DNA from 4 places in the Staphylococcus pseudintermedius genome. Region 3 is predicted to be linked to each of the others. Evidence: riboswitches for the same ligand, from Rfam matches in the RefSeq annotation. Region 3 holds a riboswitch; each other region holds the start of a gene.
The links. Region 3 has a riboswitch for thiamine pyrophosphate ahead of thiC (phosphomethylpyrimidine synthase ThiC). Riboswitches for the same ligand answer to the same signal wherever they lie in the genome.
Positions count from the first base shown of each region.

Region 1 (5,252 bases), 530 kb from region 3:
GGTGCCGGTACCGATACCGTAATCATTAATGGTGTTGAATCATTAAAAGGGGTGAAGCATGCTATCATTCCTGACCGTATTGAAGCCGGTACATTGATGATCGCAGCTGCCATTACACGCGGTGATGTGCTCGTCAAAGGTGCGATTAAAGAGCACATGACAAGTCTCGTATATAAATTAGAAGAAATGGGTGTCGAATTAGATTATACAGAAGAGGGCATTCGAGTGACTGCACCGAAAAAATTACAGCCTGTCGATATTAAAACATTGCCACATCCTGGTTTCCCAACAGATATGCAGTCCCAAATGATGGCGTTACTCCTCACAGCAGAAGGGCATAAAGTGGTGACTGAAACCGTATTTGAAAACCGTTTTATGCATGTGGCGGAATTCAAACGTATGAACGCACAAATTTCAGTTGAAGGTCGTAGCGCTAAAATCGAAGGGAAAAGTGCGTTGCAAGGGGCACAAGTGAAAGCGACCGATTTACGTGCTGCCGCAGCATTAATTTTAGCTGGACTTGTAGCTGATGGTGAAACGATTGTCACTGAGTTAAAACACCTTGACCGTGGTTATGTTGACTTTCATGGAAAGCTTAAATCTTTAGGTGCCAATATTGAAAGAATTAATGACTAAATGGAGATATGGGCTACAAACATTAATGGATTCAACCAGTTTTAAATTAACTTTATTTGTTTTTATCGCAATCATGATGTTTGTAGTCGGTTTAATGACAGGCTTTATTATCAACCATGATAACGTGTTGAATACATTTAATTTAAGGTTTTGGCAACATATCATCGAAACAATTGGAGGACATCACTAATGGAAACAATCTTTAATTATAATGAAATAAAAAACATCATCCCGCACAGACAACCATTTTTATTGATTGATAAAGTGGTTGAATACGAACCAGGTCAGCGTTGTGTAGGCATTAAACAAGTCTCTGGTAATGAACCGTTTTTCCAAGGACATTTTCCAGATTATGCGGTTATGCCGGGCGTTTTAATTACTGAAGCGTTGGCTCAAACGGGTGCAGTAGCAATGTTAAATAGTGAAGAAAACAAAGGAAAGCTCGCTTTATTTGCAGGAATTGATAAATGTCGATTTAAAAAGCAAGTGGTGCCTGGCGATACTTTAGTGTTAGAAGTTGAAATTACAAAAATCAAGGGGCCGATTGGTAAAGGTACTGCAAAAGCAACTGTTGATGGTCAAATTGCATGTAGTTGTGAATTGACTTTTGCATTACAAGATCCAAACGCATAAATCAAATATAAAAAAACCACCTCGTCTTCATAATGAGGTGTTTTTTTATGGGTTGCTTTGTAAATCATTTTCACGATTCAATTTGAACATAGTACATGTATGTAAGTCTCATATCTTATTGTCGTTCGTCTTTAAGGCGTGGTTTAGATTTCATCATGCGATTGAACGTTGTGATGAGCTCTTGACCTTGCATGCCTTCATTGACCAATTGCTCGAGTAAATTTTCCGCATAAACTTGTCGCAATGTATAAATATGACATTCAAATACAACTGAAATGCTGCCATTTAAAGGTGTAATATGCTTGATTGTTGCATCAAATAGTGCAGGATCATTAGACGGTCGCGTAATGACAACACGAATATCTAAAAGTGTTTCTGCCTCCATGTACGCTTGCATCTGTTCTTGATGTATATCTGAAATAACGATTTCTAACACCCAACCCGTACCGCTATTCTCTTTATTAATAATTACACCGTCTAGGAGTTCATATTCAGCCACGCTACTATTTTCAGAAACGATTTGAAAACGAACAGCTTTAAACGTCTTCATTGGAGCCACCTCCATATCATTTAAAAAACTTTACGAAATTTCTATGGTACTTTTCATTATAACGCAATTTTTAAAATAATTCTCGATAAGGCTTAAATATACCTCGATACATACTTTAATTTTATATGAATTTGCATTTTGCCATTTCACAATGAAACGTTTATATTACGGGTACAGGAGGTGAACAACATTAACCATTTTCAAGCAGTAGGTATCATTAACCGCCCGCCCAGTTTTTACGAAAAAGAAGAGAGTTACTTTGTTACCTTTACCGTTGCTGTCACGCGAGAGTATTTAAGTAAAAAACAAAAGCCCATCACTGATTACTTAAATTGTAAAGCGTTCGGTAACATTGCTCTTCAAATTCACGAAACGATCCAAGAGGGGATAACTGTAGCCATAAGCGGGCAAATCCAAACTAGACGTTATGTTCATAATGATGAAAAACGTTATGCTACAGAATTACTCGTTTCACAAATCTCTCCAATTGGTGCAGTAACGATAGAGTCAAATACAGATGAGTTCAACGATGAATAGCAAAGCAACAAGCAAAGATTTTCCAATATTTGATCATCCCACCTATTTTTATTAACCCTTCTCAAAGTATATACTCCGATTGAAATAATTCGATTTATCTCACACCATTACTTTTATCTTCAACATATTGACTTGAGCTCTAGTGATATTTGGTATATAACCTGCTACCTAAATTGTCTATCTATCAACCTTAAAATGAGGTGTATTGGCTATTAAATACGTGCATGTATTTAGTGGCCAATCACCACTTTTATTCTCATTAATATTTATCGAATGATTCATAAGAAATGTAAAATAATCTAATAGAGTCATTTGTTTTGTTAAATTATACATATATTTCGCAATTTGTTTAGTGCTTTTACATAATTGAACTTGCGTTAGGTTTCTGATACATTAAAGGTAACTAAAAAATGAAGGACTACTAGGGGTGCCGATTTGTGGCTGAGATGAATGGATATTCAGACCCTCTGAACCTGATTTGGATGAAACCAACGTAGGGAAGTAGCACATGGACACGCATGCTTTAGTGTGTGAACAAGGCTACTTTTAACGTAGTCTTTTTTCATATTAAAGGAGAATGAAGATGCGTTTTTCTGAACAAATTAAACAAGAAGCTCAACCCATTATTGAACAAATTTATCATGATGGTTTTATACAAGGTATGCTTAACGGGGACATAGCGACAGAATCAGTTAAACATTATTTACGCGCAGACTCACGTTACTTGAATGAATTTGCTAAAATATATGCACTGCTGATCCCTAAAGTGGATACGAAAGATGAAATTCAATTTTTAACAGAACAAATTCAGTTTGCGAGTTCTGGAGAGGTAGAGGCGCATCATATTTTAGCGGACTATGTCGGTGAAGATTATCAAAGTATCATTCAACGAGGGGATTGGTATCCATCTGCCGACCATTATATTAAACATATGTATTATAACGCATATGCTTTTGACAATGTCGCTTTTACCATTGCTGCAATGGCGCCATGTCCATATGTGTACCAACGATTAGGTAAAATGGCGATTGAAAATCATCACTTTGAAGCCAATCATCCATTAAAAGGGTGGTTCGATTTTTACAATAGAGAAATGGATACGTTGTTGTCCTATATTGATCGTTGGCTTGATTCATATGCAGAAGTGAGTTCCGAAAAAGTTCAACAACAATTAAGACAAAACTTTCTACAAAGCACGGTTCATGAGCGAAACTTTTTCAATATGGCCGATCAACTTGAAAAATGGGAATTTGGAGGAGAAAAATGATGAAAAAACCAAAAATTGCGCTAACGATTGCAGGCACAGATCCAAGTGGTGGTGCAGGGGCGATGGCAGACTTGAAATCTTTCCATTCTTGTGGTGTCTATGGTATGGCTGCAGTGACAAGTATCGTGGCTCAAAATTCAATGGGTGTACAACATATTCATAATTTAGAAGCAAGTTGGTTAGAAGAACAATTAGCCAGTGTCTTTAATGATGAAATGCCACATGCGTTAAAGACAGGTATGATTCCGACACCAGAGATGATGGAAGTGATTGCGTCAAATTTGAAAAAGGTGGATATTCCATATGTGATTGACCCAGTTATGGTTGCTAAAAGTGGTGATTCTTTAATGGACCAAAAAGTGCGAAATCGTCTTAAAGAAACACTGTTACCTTATGCAGATGTAGCAACACCTAATGTTCCAGAAGCTGAAGAAATCGCTGGTGTTACAATCGATTCGGTGGAAAAAATTCATCAAGTTGGTCGCTTTTTCATTCATGATATTGGTTCAAAAGGGGTCATTATTAAAGGTGGCCATTTAGAAGGTGATGCCATCGATCACTTATTTACGCAAGAGGGTCATTACGAGTTTAAAAGTGAACGTTTTTCAACGCAACATACACACGGCACAGGATGTACATTTTCAGCCGTCATCACAGCCGAATTAGCTAAAGGAAAATCAGTTTATGACGCCGTAGCTAAAGCAAAAAAATACATCTCATTAGCGATTCAACATACACCAGAAATTGGTAAAGGTCGAGGTCCAGTGAATCACTTTGCATATGAAAAATTAAATGGGTGGGATTAACATGAATTATTTAGCAGCAGTCAGAAAGCAACAACCCCTTGTCGTTTGTTATACAAATGATGTCGTCAAAAATTTTACTGCCAATGGTTTGTTGAGTATGGGGGCAAGTCCGGCAATGAGTGAAGCACCAGAAGAAGCAGTAGATTTTTTCAAGGTAACACAAGGCTTATTAATCAATATAGGTACGTTAACCACGAGAAATAGTGAAGACATGCTTACCATTGCTAAGTCTGCGAATCAAATGGGTGTACCCATTGTTTTTGACCCTGTTGCAGTAGGCGCATCGCAATTCCGTAAAGATTTTTGTCAACGCTTTTTAGAAGAAATTGATGTGGCTGTCATTAAAGGCAATGCATCTGAAATATTGACATTAGTGGATACAGCGACGACGATGAAAGGAACAGATAGTGCTTCTGATATTGATGTGGTCAGCATTGCACAACAAGCTTACGAAAAGTATCAAACCGCGATTGTCCTCTCAGGTAAAGAGGATGTCATTGTACACGATGGTAAGGTGGTCATCTTATCAAATGGTTCTCCATTGTTGACAAAAATTACCGGAGCAGGTTGTTTATTAGGCGCGGTGGTGGCAAGTTTTCTATTAGGTGAAACAAAACCATCTATCGACCAACTCATCGAAGCCGTTTCGTACTATAACATTTCAGCAGAACAAGCTGAATTACGTGAAGGTGCAGATTTACCGGGTACATTTTTAGTCGCTTTTATCGATGCATTAAACCAAACTTTAGCTGAGTCCTATTTATTGGAGATTAAAAAGAGAGAAGTGAGTGAAAATGACATTTAATCGAAAACAATTACGTGT
Region 1 is NZ_CP120150.1:796,479-801,730, forward strand. It holds gene murA (UDP-N-acetylglucosamine 1-carboxyvinyltransferase) at 1-636, shown strand, start outside; gene P3U61_RS03580 (DNA-directed RNA polymerase subunit beta) at 608-826, shown strand; gene fabZ (3-hydroxyacyl-ACP dehydratase FabZ) at 826-1,269, shown strand; gene P3U61_RS03590 (YwpF-like family protein) at 1,385-1,819, opposite strand; gene P3U61_RS03595 (single-stranded DNA-binding protein) at 2,000-2,356, shown strand; TPP riboswitch at 2,770-2,873, shown strand; gene tenA (thiaminase II) at 2,940-3,623, shown strand; gene thiD (bifunctional hydroxymethylpyrimidine kinase/phosphomethylpyrimidine kinase) at 3,623-4,429, shown strand; gene thiM (hydroxyethylthiazole kinase) at 4,431-5,234, shown strand; gene thiE (thiamine phosphate synthase) at 5,224-5,252, shown strand, end outside.
Region 1: it holds a riboswitch for thiamine pyrophosphate, as region 3 does, so the genes downstream of both, tenA (thiaminase II) here and thiC (phosphomethylpyrimidine synthase ThiC) in region 3, are expected to answer to the same signal.

Region 2 (5,252 bases), 720 kb from region 3:
TGGCAAGACGCCGTTAAGGTCACAACTTTCCATCGTCTCGGGCACATCCGGCATCACACAATGTAAACAAGGCCCGTCATGACTGATAGGAAAGACACTCAACTGACTTCCCACGACTGCACCATAAATATAAGGAATATCCAATTTCCGTGTTGCTTCATTCACTAAATAACGTGTTTCAAAACGATCCAAGCCATCAAGTACCATATCCGGTTGCAGTTCCTCAAGAATGCCTTCAATATTTCGTGCTGTCACTTCTTCGTATAACGGTTCTATTGTGACTTCATGATTCATCATCGCGAGTCGTTCTTTTAGCGCAAATACTTTCGGCTTCATCGCTTCAGCATCCGCTTCAACATAGCCACTTTGACGGTGTAAGTTAGATAAATGTACCACATCTTTATCGACGATGGTCAATTTACCGACACCACTTCTTACCAATTGTTCAGCGATGCCACTGCCTAAAGCGCCGACACCGATGACAAAGACGTGTAATTGTTGCAATCGACGTTGGCTCTGTTCTCCAAAATGCTGGAAGCGAATTTGTCTATGATAGCGTGTCATTATAAAAAGCCTAACCCCTCAGATGGACTAGATTGCACAGCATTATAACGAATTGGGATACGGCCTGCTTCGTAGCTCAAACGACCCGCTTCGATTCCTTTTTTCATCGCTTCAGCCATTTTCACTGGATCTTGCGCACGAGATACAGCTGAATTGAGCAAAATCGCATCTGCACCAAGTTCCATCGCTTCGGCACAGTCTTTGGCTGAACCAATACCTGCATCTACAATAACGGGTACCTCGCACTTTTCAATAATATAACGGAGGTTCAGTGGATTTGTAATACCACGACCTGTACCGATTGGAGAAGCAAGTGGCATTACCGCATGAACACCTAAACTTTCGAGTCGCTTGGCTAACACGACATCATCTGAAATATATGGACAAACAATGTAGCCTTTTTCTAATAAAATTTCACAAGCTTTGTACGTTTCGAGTGGGTCAGGTAATAACGTATCATCATCGCCAATTACTTCGACCTTAATCATGTCACACACGCCAGCTTCACGCGCTAATTCGGCAATACGCACCGCTTCTTCTGCCGTTTTCGCACCTGCTGTATTAGGAAATGTTGTAAACTTAGATAAATCGACATTCGCCAATGGGTTCGGTAAGCTTCGGTCATATAAACTCATACGTCTGACCGCAAATGTCAGCACTTCTGTTTCGGATGCTTCAATGGCCTTAGACTGGATCGCTTCACTTTCAAATTTTCCTGTCCCTAAAAATAATCTTGAATGAAATGTTAAATCTCCAATTTTAAACATATGTTAACCGCCTCCCACAAATTCTAACAATTCTAATCGATCATCTTGCTGTACTTCAGTTGTGGCCCATGCAGAACGTTTCACGACTGCTGCATTACGTTCGACTGCCATCCGTTTCGCTTCGATACCGAAATGGTCTAAAATGTCTTGTACCGTTGTGCCTTCTTCAAATTGTTGCTGCTCTCCATTTACAAAAACTTCCATTCATTTCACCTTCTTTAATGACCAATAATCAACCATTTTTTCAAACGATTGAAGTTCATACCCAAATGCACTGCTCATACACGCGATTCCTGTAAAATGAGACGATATCTGTTGTACTGTGTCAGCTGTAATGCCCCCCAATGCCACTACCGGAAAATCAATAGCTAAAACTTCATCCACTTCAAGTTGTGTGCGCGGTGGCAAGTCAGGTTTTGAAGAGGTTGGAAAAAGGTGTCCGAATAACACAAAATCTAATTGCTGCGCTTTTGCGTCACGAACCATCGCTGCTGAATGTGTCGACATGCTCACTTGATAATGAGGCTGTACTTGTTTTAATAACGTAGCACGGTGATCTCCCTCTTTAAAATGCACATTGGAAATGCTGAGTTCCATCGCTAATGTCACATCCGTATGATCCGTATGGATAATCACTTTAGACTTTGGAAAGCCATTCGCCAATAACTGGATGAGCCATTGCTTGAGTGCGTGTCGATTCATCGGCGTCCGTAAAATGACACCTGCAATCTGACTTTCAATAACACAGAGCCGTTTGATATGCCAGTCGTCTAATACAACATACGGTGTAATCACAATCATCATTGCCTTTTCCCTCTCTTTCCCTTCACAATAAAAAAACTACTCCCCCGTTATTTACAACAGAAAAGTAGCCTCATTTGACACGAATACAGCCACTTTCCTACGCCAGTACGAACTGGATCAGGTTCAGGAATTTTGAAATCAACATTTCAATCTCAGCCATTATGAACGGCACTTCCAGTGGATTATTTGAAATATTCAATTGTTTTATCGTTTCATGATACGAGCTAATTCTAACACATAACGAATAATGTGGAAAAGGTTTATAAATAAATTAAAGCCTAATTCTCGTGGTGAAAACTGACCTCGCTTCATACGATTGAAGTCATAAAGTGTGTACAGTAAAAATAGTAATAACCCGACAACTGCAATCATCGTATAATAAACTGGGCTGTGAATCCACCAACCTACAAGACTTGCTAAAATAAGCGCGATTAATGTCACGAATAAATATTTGCCTAAGCTCGACGCATCTTTAATCCAGAAATAACCGAGAATACCAAAAATGACGAATCCAGATACGGCTAAAATCACCATATTGAAAAATAAACGCGCACCTAAATCTTGCAATGTATACATAAATGCCGCATAGGATAATAATCCGACGACAATGGTATAAATGTGAGAAATAATCGGGCCACTAAAGCGCACACGTTGAAATACCATTGATGCTAAGATTAAGACGAGTAGTCCGATAGAAAGTGGTTGTCGCCATGCTATGGGCAAAAATTGTCCAAAATATGTTGAAATCCCAAAAATTAGCCAATAATACATAAAAAACAACCATACTTTGCCGTAAGCAGAACGGCGTTGATTTTGTGTTGCCATCTCATTTTGCCTCCTTTCCTTCTATTTTATGATATGTCACAGCAGAATCAAATGCAGAAATGATACAACTATTCCATTGATAAAGACTACATTTATATTACAAAAACTTTAATTATCTCAAAAGATTTACAAATCAAATTTTCTATAAATTGGATAGTGACAACATTCAAGGACAATACGACAGTAAAACTATATTTTCCGCAATATTACAGATTCGTAACATCTCCCCTATATGATAATATTTTTGTTATCATAATGATTGAATTAATAATCAAATTACACATTTCGTTATTCATTGCTCAACACATCTTATCATTCGTGTAAATAAGGAGGCAATACTTTGAAAAAACTCGCATTTGCATGTACGTTGACTTCAGGTGCGGCAGCCGTCGCTATGCTCAATCATCAAGATGCCGACGCGTCAACACAATACACAGTCCAATCTGGTGATTCACTTTGGTCCATCGCGCAAAAATATGGCACAACAGTTGATGCACTTAAGCAATCCAATCAATTACAAAACAACATGGTCTTCCCTGGCCAAGTCTTATCTATCGGGGGCGGTAGTGGTGCACAATCTTCTGCGACAGTACCGCAACAAACTGGAGGCACATACACTGTACAAGCTGGCGAATCTTTAAATGTCATTGCCACAAAATATGGTGTGTCTGTTCAAGATTTAATGCGTGCTAACGGATTAACGAACTACCTAATCCATCCTAACCAACAACTTCAAATCCCTGGTGGCAACGGTGGCAACACTGCACCAAAAACAGGTGGTGCTGGCGGTACAGGTAGTATCTCAACAAGCGGTCAATACAATACACCTACATTTAACCATCAAAACTTATACGACTGGGGTCAATGTACATATCATGTATTTGATCGTCGTGCACAAATCGGTCAACCTATTAGTACGTATTGGTGGAACGCTGATCATTGGGCAGCTAATGCCGCAGCAGATGGTTATACAGTAGACCATAATCCAACAACGGGTTCAATTATGCAAAACTTTGAAGGTCCTGTGGGTCACGTTGCTTTTGTTGAACGTGTGAACTATGATGGTAGTATTTTAATTTCAGAAATGAACTACAATACGCCACCAGGACAACAAGATTATCGTACAATCCCAGCATCAATTGCTTCATCATACAATTATATTCATTAATATTGTAAAAAGAGATTAACTAAGGTGTTTTCGTACATCATTAGTTAATCTTTTTTTTATTCCCCAATTAACGAAAATGCACATTGTGTTTTTATAGTTTGTCAAAGTCTGTGCGACGTTTGTGAGAAGCGCACCCTCTTTGCCAGAGCAACACGACGACACCTTTGTCACAAACAAGAACTTTGTACTATTCCCCAAAATAATTGGCATCAAAAAGAAGCCAAGACATACATCTCAGCTCCTTGCTTATATATTTATCGTTATAAGAATAAATTTAAAATGAAGTAAAAAGTACCGGCAATCAATGCAGAAATAGGTAAAGTAATCACCCATGTCACAATCATACGTTTCGCTGTATTCCAGTGCACACCTTTAATTCGATTCGATGAGCCCACACCGAGAATTGAAGATGAAACAACGTGTGTTGTTGACAATGGGAAATGTAACGATGATGCGACAAAGATTGTTAACGCTGATGCTAAGTCTGCTGACGCCCCATTTGCAGGACGGATTTTCATGATATTGCCACCGACTGTTTTAATGATTTTCCAACCACCGACTGCTGTACCTAAGCCCATTGCAGCAGCACAGGCTACTTTTACCCATAATGCTGGCTCGACACTTGTTTGCATATTCGCTACGATTAACGCCATTGTAATGATACCCATTGACTTTTGCGCATCATTCGTCCCGTGTGAGAACGACTGTAAAGACGCAGTGAAAATTTGAAAAATACGGAAGTTACGATTCGTACGTGTCAAATTCGCATTTCTAAATACACGTTTGACAAGCGTATACATGACAAAACCTACAACGAACGCAATCACAGGTGATAAAATTAAAACAAGCACGATTTTTGTAAAACCTTGATAGTGTAAGACATCAACTGACCCCGCAGAAGCAATCGCCGCACCAGCAATTGCACCGATTAACGCATGTGAAGACGAACTCGGTATACCGTAAAACCAAGTGACTAAATTCCACACAATTGCAGCTAATATCGCGGATAATACAACGATGAGACCATTGTCTAAAGTAAATGGATCCACAATTTCTTTTGTAATCGTTGAAGCCACACCTGTAAATGTCAAGGCACCAATAAAGTTCATAATGGCCGCTAAGAA
Region 2 is NZ_CP120150.1:2,116,594-2,121,845, forward strand. It holds gene P3U61_RS10010 (ThiF family adenylyltransferase) at 1-564, opposite strand, end outside; gene P3U61_RS10015 (thiazole synthase) at 564-1,331, opposite strand; gene thiS (sulfur carrier protein ThiS) at 1,335-1,535, opposite strand; gene P3U61_RS10025 (thiamine phosphate synthase) at 1,536-2,135, opposite strand; TPP riboswitch at 2,213-2,321, opposite strand; gene P3U61_RS10030 (Bax inhibitor-1/YccA family protein) at 2,340-2,960, opposite strand; gene P3U61_RS10035 (LysM peptidoglycan-binding domain-containing protein) at 3,301-4,128, shown strand; gene P3U61_RS10040 (inorganic phosphate transporter) at 4,389-5,252, opposite strand, start outside.
Region 2: it holds a riboswitch for thiamine pyrophosphate, as region 3 does, so the genes downstream of both, P3U61_RS10025 (thiamine phosphate synthase) here and thiC (phosphomethylpyrimidine synthase ThiC) in region 3, are expected to answer to the same signal.

Region 3 (5,252 bases):
ATGGGTTACTGGCGTGATACACATTTGCGCATTCAAGGTGACGGGGTAGACGCATTACAATTGAGTTTTATTCATGATTGGAACTCACAAGTAGATGAAGACGAACAATTGAAATACATATCTCGATACTTCCCTAAAAATGCACGTAAAGATGGAAACGTCGCATTGCAACTTGGTTTAAGCGGACCAGACAGAGAGTGGCCGCAACTTGAATTTGCATATTTGAAAATGATTATGAATGCGAAGTCCACCATTTACATGCATTCACCTTATTTTGTGCCAGACATTGGTTATGTGAATGCCTTACGTATTGCCGCCAAAGCAGGCGTTGACATTCATCTGATCGTCCCTAATAAGCCAGATCAACCGTTTGTGCACTGGGCGACGTTAACGACAGTCGCGCAACTGATGAAGGATGGCGTCAATGTGTACACGTATGAAAACGGCTTTATTCACTCTAAAATGATGGTCATTGATGGTGAAGTCGCATCGGTCGGTTCAGCGAATATGGACGAACGAAGCTTTAAACTGAACTTTGAAGTCAATGCGATTATGTATAACGAAGAGATTGCGCAAACATTAATAGCAGCGTTTAAAGAAGATTTGAAAGTGTCGAAAAAATTGACACCAGAACGTTATGCGGCCCGCTCAAATTGGGTGAAATTCAAGCAGTCTATCGCAAAACTACTGTCCCCGATTTTATAAACTTTTTTTGTATTTGAACTTGATATTACGATTGTCATCAAAGGTTCGCGTTCCCAGGGACTGACCCTTCAACTAACCAACGCTTTGTTTATACAGTTACATGAGACGACGCGTTGGTGGATTTTCCGGGCCATCTGATCCCTCGGGAGTCTCACCCAGATGCCAATCATGCGTTAAATACAGCCAAGAAACAAATAGCCGAATTTTTATGGATGTCAGAATATTTTACGTCAAATTTGATGGATGTGTATATTTCATATATGCAAGGTATCGTTTGGTGGTTATTTAGATAACACATTGATCAACTTTTTGTTTATATTGAAGAAGTATATAAAAGCAATATATAGAAAACTATATTCTACTTAATTTGATAATCAAATGACAAAAATAAAATAATTCAATCAATTTTATGATAGTAATTGTCATTTTACATTTTTAGTGATACGATACTGTTGTAAAACTAAAAATTGAACTTGCTAGGGGTGCCATTAATGCGCTGAAAGAGGTGAACGCCTCAACCCTTTGAACCTGATCTAGATCATACTAGCGTAGGGAAGCAAACGAAACCTTCATGACTGACTGGTGCGCATTTGTCAGGCGAAATCGTGTTGTGATGCAACATACATGATTTGGACTCACTTTTGACGCATTTTAATAGATTCGTTCGTTTTCGTACGCACTTTAGAATTATTCTGAGTGCGTTTTTATTTTGCCTATTATTTTCAGTGTTGTTAATGCCTCTTAGTGAAGTCAGAGGGGGTTAATGGAATGAAACAAGAACAAATTGAATTAAAGAAAAACTTTCCAGCAAGTCAACGTATTTTTAAGCAAGGTGAAGATGCGGATATTCAAGTCCCATTTCGCCAAATCGCATTGTCTGAAACAGTAACTGAACAAGGGACAACGGAAAATGAACCTTTCATCGTCTATGATACAGCGGGGCCTTATCATGATGACACATATGAAGTCGATGTTACGAAAGGCATTCCGGCACTGCGCACAAATTGGATTGAAGACCGTCAAGATGTCGAACATTATGAAGGCCGTCGTGTGCAATCAATCGACAATGGTTACCATTCAGCAACGCATAAAAATATTGTTGAACATCCATTCAAATATCAACCGAGACGTGCACAAGAGGGGAAACGCGTGACACAAATGTATTATGCGAAACAAGGTATCATCACTAAAGAAATGAAGTTCGTTGCAGCACGTGAAAATGTCAGTCCAGAATTTGTCAGAGATGAGATTGCGAGAGGGCGCGCGATTATTCCGAACAACATCAATCATCCTGAATCAGAACCCATGATTATCGGTAAAAACTTTCAAGTGAAGATTAATGCAAATATCGGTAACTCTGCTGTATCGTCCTCTATTGAAGCAGAAATTGAAAAGTTAGTCTGGGCGATTCATTGGGGGGCTGATACGATGATGGACTTATCGACAGGAAAAAACATTCATGCGACACGAGAGTATTTAATCTGTAACTCGCCAGTTCCAGTTGGTACGGTGCCGATTTATCAAGCGTTGGAAAAAGTGAACGGTATCGCGGAAGACTTAACCTGGGAAATATATCGAGATACTTTAATTGAACAAGCTGAACAAGGTGTGGATTACTTTACGATTCATGCAGGTGTCTTATTACGCTATGTGCCATTAACAGTGGATCGTTTAACAGGCATCGTGTCTCGTGGTGGCTCAATTATGGCGCAATGGTGTTTGGCCCATCACGAAGAAAGCTTTTTATACACGCATTTTGATGAAATTTGTCAAATATTGAACCGTTATGATATTGCGGTGTCATTAGGTGATGGTTTACGTCCGGGTTCGATTTATGATGCAAATGATGAAAGTCAAATTGCTGAACTGAAAACGTTAGGTGAATTGACCGATATTGCTTGGGAACACGATGTCCAAGTGATGATAGAAGGACCTGGGCATGTACCGATGCATAAAATTAAAGAAAACCAAGAGTTGGCAGACTTTTATTGTAAAGAAGCGCCATTTTATACACTCGGACCGCTAACAACCGATATTGCACCGGCATATGACCACATCACATCAGCGATTGGTGCAGCTCAAATCGCGAGTCATGGGACAGCGATGTTATGTTATGTGACACCTAAAGAGCATCTCGGCTTACCGAATAAAGAGGACGTGCGTGATGGCGTCGTGACGTACAAAATCGCCGCACATGCCGCTGATATCGCTAAAGGGTTACCGGGTGCGACAGATCGAGATGATGCGATTAGTAAAGCCCGCTTTGAATTTAGATGGATAGATCAGTTTAACTTATCGCTTGATCCTGAACGCGCACGTGCTTTTCATGATGAAACATTGCCGGCAGAATCAGCTAAAGTGGCGCATTTCTGTAGTATGTGTGGACCGAAATTCTGTTCAATGCGTATTTCTCACAATATCCGTGATGCGCATAAAGAAAAATTAGCAGGGATGCAAGAAATGGCTGAAGAATTTAAAGCACAAGGAAGTAAGATTTACCATTAATCGAAATAAGGAAGAGGGTGGGATCAATATAGTTTTCCCAGCCTCTATTCATTTTATTTTTGCTTGTTTGGTAGGTATACAAGTTTTGTGTTATATAAAAAATATCATTATTCTCTAAATGTTTTCTATAGATGTATTACAGCTAAAAATTTGAAATTATGGGAAAAAGTTGTATGATTTTATTATCTCAAAATAGAAATAGGTGAAAATGAAATGAATAACACAAAAAATATCAAACATGCCTATCCTTATCTCGGCATTGTCATTTTATTACATATTGTCGGTATTGTATTAATGTGGATTGGAGGCGCGCAATATCCGTTATTAATGAGCATGGGGGTGATTGCTTATACACTCGGATTGCGTCATGCGTTTGATGCGGACCATATTGCGGCGATTGATAATACCGTGCGCAAATTACTCCAACAAAAACAAAATCCAATGGGTGTAGGTTTTTACTTTTCATTAGGGCATTCCTCCGTTGTTTTCTTAATGGCCGCTGCTCTAGGTATTGCGGTGACTTGGGCACAACGTCATATGGAAAGCTTTCAAACGACAGGTGGATTAATCGGTACTATTGTTTCAGGTGTCTTTTTATTGTTAATTGGTATTTTAAACTTAGTCATTTTAGTGCAACTGATTCAATTATTCCGTCAATTAAGTCAAAGAAATATTACAGACGCACAAATGGATGAACTCATCGAATCGCGTGGCTTAGTTATGCGTTTTGTTCGACCACTCTTCCAGTTTATTCAAAAAAGTTGGCACATTTTCCCATTAGGTTTCTTATTTGGACTTGGTTTTGATAATGCGAGTGAAGTGTCATTACTCGCATTATCAGCGGGGGCAGCGCAACATACTGTACCGTTTTTAGGGATTATCGCGTTACCTATATTGTTTGCGGCGGGGATGAGTTTGTTAGACACATTGGATGGGGTATTGATGACAAACGCGTATCATTGGGCATTTGACAAACCTGCACGTAAAATCTTCTATAACATTACGATGACAGCCATTTCAGTCGTTGCCGCACTACTAATCGGTGGCGTAGAAATCATGCAATTACTGGGTGAAAAGTGGCATTGGAAAAATGGTTTTCTCGGCTGGGTGACCCAACTAGATTTCGGTTGGCTCGGCTATGCATTAGTCGTCGTGCTCATACTTTCATGGATTATTGCGATGGTCGTGTGGAAAGTCGGCCGCTTTGAAGAAAGATGGGGTTAATTTCATGATAAAAAAACGTTTTAAGCAAACGGAAAGACAGACGTCAGTTTGAAAAATCATTCAAACCACGCCTGTCTTTTAAATTGGATGAAAAGTGATGAGAATGTAAGAACAACTCGAGAAACTTGAAAATATGCTAAGTCAAATCAAGCGTTAAGGTTCTAATGTCTTTTCAATAGTTGTGTTTCGTCCTGATCTTGATCCAATTGTCATAATCGCAAGACCTGTCACGAGTAATACTGATAGCGACACGATCCATTGTCCAGTCCAATCGTGTAAAATACCAAAGAACATGGGTCCGATACATGCGAATAAATAGCCCACTGCTTGAGACATACCCGCTAATTTTGCTGCTGTCAAACCGCTTTCTGTACGTAAACTAAACAATGTGTTCACGAGACCGAAAGCGATGCCGAGTGCGATTCCGATGATAATCAGAGAAACAAGTGCCATACGCGGCGCAAACATTAATATTAAAATCGCTACAGTAAAGAGAACGCCAGTGAATGCGATAGGTAAGACTTGATTTTTAAGTCGTGCGGCATAAATCGGTGTAACAAAAGTTAATGGAATAATCGCAATTTGTAATAGCGATAAATAAAGGCCTGCACGTGAGACCGGAATATCATACGATAATAAAAATTCTGGTAGCCAGTTAATCAGTGAATAGAAAATAAGAGACTGTCCACCCATGAGTAGCGTAATTTGCCAAGCGAGTGGCGATTTCCATACATTGACAGCCTCTGAGAGGTCGACTTGTTTTTGTGCTGCATGATGACGTAATTGAAACGTCCATAAGAGTACAGCAATGAACGCGA
Region 3 is NZ_CP120150.1:265,306-270,557, forward strand. It holds gene cls (cardiolipin synthase) at 1-705, shown strand, start outside; TPP riboswitch at 1,174-1,277, shown strand; gene thiC (phosphomethylpyrimidine synthase ThiC) at 1,474-3,210, shown strand; gene P3U61_RS01065 (HoxN/HupN/NixA family nickel/cobalt transporter) at 3,424-4,434, shown strand; gene P3U61_RS01070 (CynX/NimT family MFS transporter) at 4,588-5,252, opposite strand, start outside.

Region 4 (5,252 bases), 1.1 Mb from region 3:
ATTTGTGCGAATGTAAATGCGAGTATAACGATGACCACAGTGAGCCCAATCAGAATCAAGTCTTTATAACTAAACGGGACATGATAATAATACGTCCGTGGTCCATCTTTAAAGCCTTTTTTCTCCATCGCTACAGATAGACGATGCGCTTTTCTGATGTTTTGACTGAGCAATGGAATTAATAAATGTTTCAGACGTTTGAAGCCTGAATAGTTGCGGTTATCAATCATTTGATAACGCATTTTTAAGGCGTTGCGTAGTTGAAAAAGTGACTCTAACATGATGGGAATCATACGAAATGCCGCCATAAAAGCATAGGCAATTTTCGGTTTTACTTTTAAATGTTGCATCAAGCTGTAAAAAATCATAATGACTTGTGATGTAAAGGCAATAGACAACCCAAAATAACTCACAGTCATCGTCCGGAATGAAAGATGCAATCCACGCACAAGACTTTCCGTCGTGATGTTGACGAAGCCGAATTTCAATAATTCATGTTGCCCATCGCCGTAAAAGATCATAAATAACGAAGAGGTGAGGGCGAAAAAGGTTGCGAGTATTGTGAACGTCAAGACGACTTTCCATTTTGTCCCTGCAACGAGTAACATAAAAATGAGCATCAATGTCGCAAGATAAATCATGACGTCAAAATGATGAACGAAAATAATGAAGAAGAAAAGTGCGACGCCTAAAAACAATTTGGTGACGATATTCACATCATCCATGAACGTGTGACGTGTTTTCCAAGATTCAATCATGTGCGCACCTCCTCGACTTCATAAAGTTTGCCTTCTTTGACTTCTATCCGACGAGTAGGGTAACGTTCGATAATATGTGCGTCGTGCGTGACCATTAAAATCGTCTGACCTTGCGCAATACGACTTTGGAACAATTCAATTAATTTAAACGTATTGTGACTGTCTAAGCCGAATGTCGGTTCATCTAATAAAATAATATCTGCATTGGTACTTAGTGCGGTAGCGACACTCAGTCGACGTTTTTGCCCCATAGATAATTCAAATGGGTGTTGACTCGACACATGCTCCAAATCAAGTAGTGCTAACATTTCTGCAGTTTTTGCTTTCGCGTGTTCAGGATCCATATGGTGATAGTTGACCCATATTTCATCAAACACACTATTTTGTATAAATTGCAGTTCAGGATTTTGATACACTAAAAACATATGTTGCGCGGCATCTTTAATTCTAGTTAATTTCTGCCCGCCATAATGCATGTTCCCCTTATAACGTATCAATTGCATCATCGACTCTAATAGCGATGTCTTACCTGATCCATTTTTCCCAGTGAGTGTTATCCATTCTCTCGGTTCAATATGTAATGCGTCTACTTCATATAATGTACGACGGCCCCTTTGTATCGCGCCTTGTTCGAATGAAAAATAAAAATTTTGAGCAGTAGATTGAACGGGATGTTGAGGCATAGGTGCATGTGACCACGCTTTTGGATGCCACACACCATATTCACTTAATAAAGATTCGTAATGCGCCATAATATATTCAGGCGTGCCTTGTTGGATAATATGGCCGTGATGATTCATCAGTATGACACGATCGACATGTTGCCAAATATGTTCTACCTTGTGTTCGACAATGAGTACGGTCTTGTCCTCCCACAAATCCTTTAAAAGATTCCATAAATTTTCGGTCGCTTCTACATCTAACATCGCAGTCGGTTCGTCAAGAAACAATGTATCTGCCCCTTGAAGTAACGTTCCCGCAATCGCTAATTTTTGTTTCATACCGCCGCTTAATTGATGAATACGTTGCTTTGGATTTACATCAAGACCGACATGATTTAATGCTTCATGGATACGGCTGTCCATGTCGTGACGTGGAATTTGTTGGTTTTCTAAAATAAAGGCTAACTCTTCGTTCACTTGTGGCATACAAAACTGCGAATCCGGGTCTTGGAAAATGACACCTGAATTTTCAGCAATTTCTAATGCATCATATTTCATTGGTAAATCAATTAAGTTCGGCACAATGCCACTTAATACATTGAGTAACGTACTTTTACCCGAACCAGATGGCCCAAGTAAAAGTACTTTTTCTTTATCTTTGATTTCTACGTCAATCCCGTCAAAAATTTTATAATCTGCGCTCGGGTATTTTAAACGTAAATTTTTAACTTTTAACACGATAAGTCACCCTTATAATGCATCGTAATCGTCTTTTGAAGCAGGACGAAACAGTTTCGTTACGCCAGTCTGATCCAATGCCTTAACGAGTAAGTATGGGAACACACCGGCTAATATAGCACCACTGATAATACGAAAAGCAATCAGTAGAATTAAGTTCCAAGTCGCAACTTCATTTAAGTAACCATAGTACCAGTCGATAGGTAAACTAATGATTGCGGCTGCCATACCTGCAAGGATAGCGACCATAAAAGCACGTGATTTGTAGCGGAAAATCGCAAAAATAATCTCACATGCCAAACCTTGAAGTAAAGCGTAAATAATTGTTGGGATATCAAAACGTCCCATCATAATTGTTTCGCCAGCACCTGCAGCAAATTCAGCTAATAATGCAATCCCCATTTTAGGAATAATGAGATATGCAACGACTGCAGCACTAAACCACATACCATACATTAATTGATCAAGATGTAAACCTAATGGCTGTAAAGTATTTGTGACAGCCCACCATAAATTATAAATCACTGCAAAGATCACGGATACGAGTACAGTGACGAGGATGTCTGACAACGTTAAGCCTTTTTTCATATGTAAATTCCTCCCAAAAATAAAAAATACGCATATCTTAAACTGAAGATAGGCGCATCATGTGCTCATTGATATATGGATACGTTATTGGTATGACAGACATAAGTCCACCGCACAATATACATATCATAACAAAACACTTTCCTACGCTAGTATCATCTAGTTCAGGTTCAAAGGGTTTGAGGTGACACCTCATCTCAGCTTTCACACCCCTAGTGTGCGTATTTAATTGATAATGTCAATGTACACCTAGAATATTGAAAAGTCAAGGTTTCAAACGGCTGATGATTCAAATTTGAAAAACCCTAAACCATTAAAAATGTATATATTGAAAAAATGAATACGAAAGATCTCACTGTGAGTTCATATGCATAAAGTAGGATACGACAGTGACCCCAATGAATTTTGATAAATGCAACATCAGTGTGCATCAATAAATGACAGTATTTGAAGAAAAACACTAGACGTAGTTTTCAAAATCTTTCACTGTCTATGTCAGAGTTGAGCTACTTAAACAATTGCCAGCATCTGCAGCCTAAAGTAATAAAGATGATATGCATATTCAAAGTTAGAATTTGTTTTTGATGACGAGGCGAGCGATTTGAGGAGAGGTGAATTTAATTTTTTCATTAAAAGCATTTCACTATCATAGTTAATGAGACTCGTTGAAGGTTGACGGGACGGCTCGAGACTCCCGAGGGATGCGTGTATATGACTCATAGTTACTTCTTTACTCTAATAGTGGTTACTGTTTAGCGACGTAGCTGCCTAAGTCTCAATGTTTGCATTTTTGAGAAGGCCACTCAGTCTTGTGGGGGCAGGAAAACGAAATCTTTGTTACACATGAGATTTCTGTAATGCTCCCAAAATCCAATTTGGTTTCTCTCAAGTTTACACTTAAATCAAGCCAAACTTAGTTGAGTCAAGACCTTGGGAAAGCAAGAGCTAGTTTGTCAATCTGTAAGAAACGATGAAATTAAACAAATGAAAAAGAAATAATTTAAAACGAAAAAAGGAACAGGCCATAATCATCCTGTTCCTCACACATTAAACATAAATTAAAGTTTACTCAAATGTTTTTTGAATATCATCTTTCGTTTTCTCTGCACCATCTTTCGCATCTTCAGTCTTATCTTTCAATTCTTTCTCTTTATCCTTCGCTTGTTCTGCAGCTTTTTTAATATCTTTTTCACCCATTTCCAACGCCTACCTTTCAAATTGTTTGTATCATCAATATAACCTTTATGTGCACAACCTAAACATCATCGCCTTATTAAATGTATACAGAAATGAGGATTGGACATCACGTGCGCCTAGCTATAGAGACATATTAAATATTTTATCTCCTATTCTCGTATAAAAATAAATGAACTTTGATATACTTAACGCATCATTTTAAGGTAAAAACAACACATAGATAATTAAGATATTTGAAACTGAAAATAAATCCGTTTTATTATAGTATTATGGATTAAATTTAATAGGTCATTCTGAAGACTGATATTTTTGAAATATAAAGACAGGTGACAAGAGTTCGTATATAATAGCTTTGAGGTGAGAGGATGTCTTTGTTAAACAAATACACCGAAGTGATTTATAGCTATATTATCGGTGGACTTTCAATTTTATTAAGCATCATTATTTTTATTAATATTCCACTCATTCAACAGTTTAAGTCAGGCAAACAACCGAGCACAAACATCGACAATTTGTGGGATTTTATTATGGCATTCTTTAATGAAATCATTCGAGTCATGAGTCGATATATTGGTGACATTCCACTTGCGAGCGGCATTGTTATTTTATTGTTTGGAATTTTAATGATTTTAATTGGTCGGACATTAACGAATACAACACGATTTGATTATGACATTTCAATATTATTTTTACTCGTCGGCATTATTTTCTTCGTATTAACATTAATTTTCATGTCTCAAGTTTATGGTTGGATTGCGTTTATTTTTATTATTCCATTTCTTGTACATATTGGTTATATCACATACAAAGACGAACTAAATCCATTGCACCGTAAAGAACATTATTTATGGATTATATTCAGTTATGGGCTTTGTTACATCCTTACACAAATAGCGCTCTATGCCCGTATTGAAGCGAAAGATGTTGCATCGATTGACGTTCTGAGTATTAATACATTTTTCGTAGTTTTATGGTTGATAGGACAAATGGCAGTATGGAATTTTCTCTTTTTACGTCGTGCATTACCAGTGTCTGAAGAAGAAATCACTGGTGAAGCGAATGCGTATTCAAGAAGTAAAAAGTATCAATTTACGAATACTTCTAAAAACCATTTCAAAGACTTTCAAGATCGTACGGCTGAATTCACACATGGTATTTCACGTCGCACACGCCGTAGTATTGATTTAGAGAAGTTACGTCAAAAGCGAGAAACACTAGGAAAAAAATGGTTTTCATGGGCTAAACTAGAAGAAGATGACATTCCGACGTTTCTTAAAATAAGACCTAAATGGTTGAACCGCAATTATGT
Region 4 is NZ_CP120150.1:1,754,360-1,759,611, reverse strand. It holds gene P3U61_RS08330 (energy-coupling factor transporter transmembrane component T family protein) at 1-758, opposite strand, end outside; gene P3U61_RS08325 (ABC transporter ATP-binding protein) at 755-2,158, opposite strand; gene P3U61_RS08320 (ECF transporter S component) at 2,171-2,746, opposite strand; TPP riboswitch at 2,871-2,970, opposite strand; gene graF (glycopeptide resistance-associated protein GraF) at 3,812-3,943, opposite strand; gene auxA (lipoteichoic acid stability factor AuxA) at 4,309-5,252, shown strand, end outside.
Region 4: it holds a riboswitch for thiamine pyrophosphate, as region 3 does, so the genes downstream of both, P3U61_RS08320 (ECF transporter S component) here and thiC (phosphomethylpyrimidine synthase ThiC) in region 3, are expected to answer to the same signal.